DNA from 2 places in the Vibrio rumoiensis genome. Region 1 is predicted to be linked to the other one. Evidence: predicted binding sites of a transcription regulator. Region 1 holds the regulator's gene; the other holds the start of a gene.
What was found. Region 1 encodes MetJ, which represses methionine synthesis genes. Its sites were predicted from a motif close to TTAGACNTNTANANGTCTAA; they were not measured.
Positions count from the first base shown of each region.

Region 2: the regulator MetJ is predicted to act here: its motif matches at 910-929, upstream of metK (methionine adenosyltransferase).

Region 1 covers NZ_AP018685.1:238,813-241,234, reverse strand. The annotation lists gene VRUMOI_RS01090 (O-succinylhomoserine (thiol)-lyase) at 1-1,140, opposite strand, end outside; gene metJ (met regulon transcriptional regulator MetJ) at 1,464-1,781, shown strand; gene VRUMOI_RS01080 (malic enzyme-like NAD(P)-binding protein) at 1,910-2,422, opposite strand, start outside.
Region 2 covers NZ_AP018685.1:691,561-693,982, reverse strand. The annotation lists gene tkt (transketolase) at 1-558, opposite strand, end outside; gene metK (methionine adenosyltransferase) at 1,060-2,211, shown strand; gene VRUMOI_RS03155 (DUF2189 domain-containing protein) at 2,407-2,422, shown strand, end outside.

The DNA.
Region 1 (2,422 bases):
AGCTTGCTCTAAATCAGCGATTAAATCCTGACTATCTTCTAATCCAACAGAAACACGTAGTAGTAACGGTGAGATTCCCGCTTCTGCTTGTGCTTCATCTGACATCGCTCGATGGGTCATGGATGCAGGATGACACATCAAGCTTTCTACTCCGCCTAACGATTCAGCCAGAGAGAATAATTCTAATTGACCGACAAAGGTCTTTAACTGTTCCATGCTGCCATTTATTTCAAAGCTCAACATTGAGCCAAAACCACGTTGCTGCGCTTTAGCAATATCGTGACCGGGATGATTCGGCAAACTCGGATGATAAATCGTGCCAACCAATGGTTGCTGCTGTAAATATGCCAACAAATCTTGAGCACTTTCTTCATGTACTCGCATACGTGCCGCTAAGGTTCGCAAGCCACGTAATGTCATGTAGCTATCAAAAGGTGTCCCGGTTGCACCAATGCAATTGCCCCACCATGAAAGCGTTTCTACATGCTCAGGGTCTTTAGAGATAACCACCCCACCAATCACATCAGAATGACCATTGATGTACTTAGTCGTCGAGTGAATCACAAAATCGGCCCCCAAGGTTAATGGTTTTTGGTACACCGGTGTCAAAAAGGTGTTATCCACGGCTACTAACGCACCGACTTGCTTAGCTTTTGTGCAAGCTTTAGCAATATCCACCACTCGCACTAATGGGTTTGAGGGGGTTTCTAATAAAATCAATTTAGGCTTTTGAGCAATCGCAGCATCAAATTCAGCTTGGTTTGATTGGTCAACAAACTGAACTTTAAAGTCGCCTTTTTGTGCTCGAGTATTAAATAAGCGATAAGTGCCGCCATAACAGTCATGTGGGGCAACAATCAGATCATCAGGGCCAATAAAGGCTGAAACCCATAAATTGAGTGCTGAAGTACCGCAATTGGTGATCACCGCACCAGCACCTTCTTCAAGTTCAGATAACGCCTGTTCAAGTAAACCACGGTTTGGATTACCTGAGCGAGTATAGTCATACTTAGGCACTTCACCAAAAGCAGGAAAGCCATAATTGGTCGATAAATAAATAGGCGGAACGACCGCGTGAAATTGGCTATCCGATTCAATACCGGTACGAACCGCGACTGTTGCTGGCTTTCTTGAACTCATTGGCGTATTCCTTTCCTTTTGCATTCGCAATCAATATACACAGAGGCTGATACTAAAACCTACTATACCCAAATATAACCAAAGTGCTATTTGCACCAACTCAATTTTAAAAGAGACATTATTTTACCGCTTTTAAAACAAGAGCGATCACATAAATCACCCTGCAATGGTTTATTCTTAAGCTAGACAGAGTGATACTTTATCCCTCACAAATTGAGACGTCAAGACCTCTAGCCATCTAAGTGTCTTTACTTTCGGCAGTAAATGCACCTAAAATTGGCATTCAGCCACTAATTACAGATATTAAATAACGAAGGTGCGTGATGGCAGATTGGAATGGTGAGTACATTAGCCCGTATGCAGAGCATGGAAAAAAGAGTGAACAAGTCAAAAAGATCACAGTTTCTATTCCATTAAAGGTTCTTAAAGTCTTAACCGATGAACGCACTCGCCGCCAAGTCAACAACTTGCGTCATGCGACCAACAGTGAACTACTGTGTGAAGCATTCTTACATGCTTATACTGGCCAACCTTTACCAACAGATGAAGATTTGCGTAAAGATCGACCAGACGATATCCCAACCGAAGTAAAACGCTTAATGACCGAAATGGGCATTGAATTCGAAGCGTTTGATGATTAATACGTTACTCGGATTGTCGTAACTCGTTTTTCGAAAAAGAAAAAATAAAGCCCGCTCAAATCATTTGAGCGGGCTTTATTGTATTCGAGCGACAAGAAGCGAAGCGCCCTAGTATTCGAGTTTATTTTTTACTTATACTGATCCGGCAATTCGATACGTGCGACACCAGACTCAACCGCAGCACGAGCAACCGCACCAGCCACTTCAGACAATAAACGCGGATCCATTGGTTTTGGAATGATGTAATCCGGACCAAATGATAGCGCTTCAACCCCTGCCGCTTTTAATACTTCGGCTGGTACTTCTTGTTTCGCTAATTGACGAATCGCTTCAACTGCCGCCAATTTCATTTCGGTATTAATTTCACTGGCACGAACATCTAATGCGCCACGGAAAATGAATGGGAAACAAATAACGTTATTAACTTGGTTCGGATAATCACTACGACCCGTACCCATGATTAAGTCATTACGGACTTTGATGGCTAACTCTGGCTTGATTTCAGGATCAGGGTTTGAACAAGCAAACACAATCGGCTTATCAGCCATTAACGCAAGCGCTTCTGGTGGTAACAGATTTGGACCAGATACACCTAGGAATAAATCCGCGCCTTCAATCACATCTTCCAAAGTACGCATATC
Region 2 (2,422 bases), 450 kb from region 1:
ACCGTTGTCATCCCAGAATGCAACGAGTTTACCTAAACCTAACACGCCCGCTAAAGAAGCCGCTTCGTGTGAAATACCTTCCATTAAGCAACCATCGCCTAGGAACGTATAAGTGAAGTGATCCACGATATCGTGACCTTCACGGTTAAACTGAGCCGCTAATGATTTTTCAGCTAATGCCATACCAACCGCATTGGTGATACCTTGGCCTAGTGGACCAGTGGTCGTTTCAACACCTGGTGCATAACCATACTCAGGGTGGCCTGGGGTTTTAGAATGCAATTGGCGGAAGTTTTTCAGTTCAGAGATTGGAAGGTCATAACCAGAAAGGTGAAGTAAAGAGTAAATCAGCATTGAACCGTGGCCATTTGAAAGCACGAAACGATCGCGATCAAACCACTCAGGGTTTTGTGGGTTGTGATTCAAGTGACCACGCCAAAGAACTTCAGCGATATCGGCCATACCCATAGGGGCTCCAGGGTGGCCTGAATTAGCCTGTTGAACACCGTCCATGCTAAGTGCGCGGATTGCATTTGCTAGATCTTTACGAGACGTCATGTCTACTCCTGATTTGTGCATTAAAAGTGCATAAGCGATTTATTAAGGTTGGGAAAGCTCACTGAAGATATCAGAGCGCTTTAATTCTGCGTGGTATTGTCGCAAAGCCCCCGCATGACTGCAAACGTTAACAAGGGCTAATTTGCGTTTTTTTTACTCTTTTATGTGCTTTTTTAGCACTGTCACATTATTTCCCCACAACACCAACAATTATGGGAGCGCAATCGAATGCGTCAATAGAGTAAATAGCCATATTTATGTACATTTTTGCGTCACCTGCAACATCACCTTAATCACCGATCCTTTCATTGAATGCAAAAAAGGCTTGTAATTCGACCAATCAAAACTAGAATAGACGTCTAGATGTAGAAACACCTACAAATTAAACTGTTTTTAAGAAGGCGCGATTCATAGCATTAGCTATATAAGAACGCGTCTTTTCTAACTTAACTGCATTCATCAAGCGATGAATTGGCGTGATTCAAAGTGGAGCACTCACACATGGCTAAGCATTTATTTACTTCAGAATCGGTATCTGAAGGCCATCCAGATAAAATTGCTGATCAAATTTCTGATGCAGTATTGGATGCAATCCTAGAGCAAGATCCTAAAGCACGTGTGGCGTGTGAAACTTACGTAAAAACCGGCATGGTCATGGTGGGCGGTGAAGTCACGACTTCTGCTTGGGTTGATATTGAAGAAATTACTCGTGAGACCGTTCGCGAAATTGGCTATGTTCATTCAGATATGGGCTTTGATGCGGATTCTTGCGCAGTATTAAATACGATTGGTAAACAATCTCCAGACATCAACCAAGGTGTTGATAAAGCCGATCCAAAAGATCAAGGGGCTGGTGACCAAGGTATTATGTTCGGTTACGCTTGTAACGAAACAGAAGTATTGATGCCTGCACCAATTACTTACTCTCACCTACTAGTACAAAAACAGGCTGAAGTACGTAAAAGTGGCAAACTGGACTTCTTACGTCCTGATGCAAAATCTCAAGTCACCTTCCAATATGACCAAGGCAAGATTGTTGGTATCGATGCCGTCGTTTTATCGACTCAACACTGTGATTCAATCTCAACTCCAGAGCTACGTGAAGCGGTAATGGAAGAGATCATCAAACCTGTCCTTCCTTCTGAGTGGCTAAATAAAGAAACGAAATACTTTATCAACCCAACCGGTCGTTTTGTAATCGGTGGCCCTATGGGTGACTGTGGTCTAACCGGCCGTAAAATCATCGTTGATACCTACGGCGGCGCAGCTCGTCACGGTGGCGGTGCATTCTCTGGTAAAGATCCATCAAAAGTTGATCGCTCAGCGGCTTACGCTGCTCGCTATGTAGCGAAAAACATTGTCGCGGCAGGTCTTGCAGATCGTTGTGAGATTCAACTGTCTTACGCCATCGGTGTCGCAGAACCTACCTCAATCATGGTAGAAACATTTGGCACAGAAAAAGTACCATCTGACATCATCATTGAAGCAGTACGTCAGCACTTCGATTTACGTCCATACGGCTTACAAGAAATGTTGAACCTGCTTCAGCCTATCTACAAGAAAACAGCTGCGTATGGCCACTTTGGTCGTGAAGAATTCCCTTGGGAAGCAACCGACAAAGCTGAAGCACTGCGTGGATTTGCTGGCTTATAATTAGCACTGATAACAAACCACTGTACTTTCAAACCCTTGCCATTCGGTAAGGGTTTTTTATTACCTATCAAACATTCCCACCTATCATACTTGATTAATTTTTAATCATTAAATTTGTATTTACTCCAAATAGCGACAATATTTATAAGTGATGCAAGCACCAACTTGTTCCCTCATGAACTGCCAGGAGGATTTATGCCTCGTATAGCCA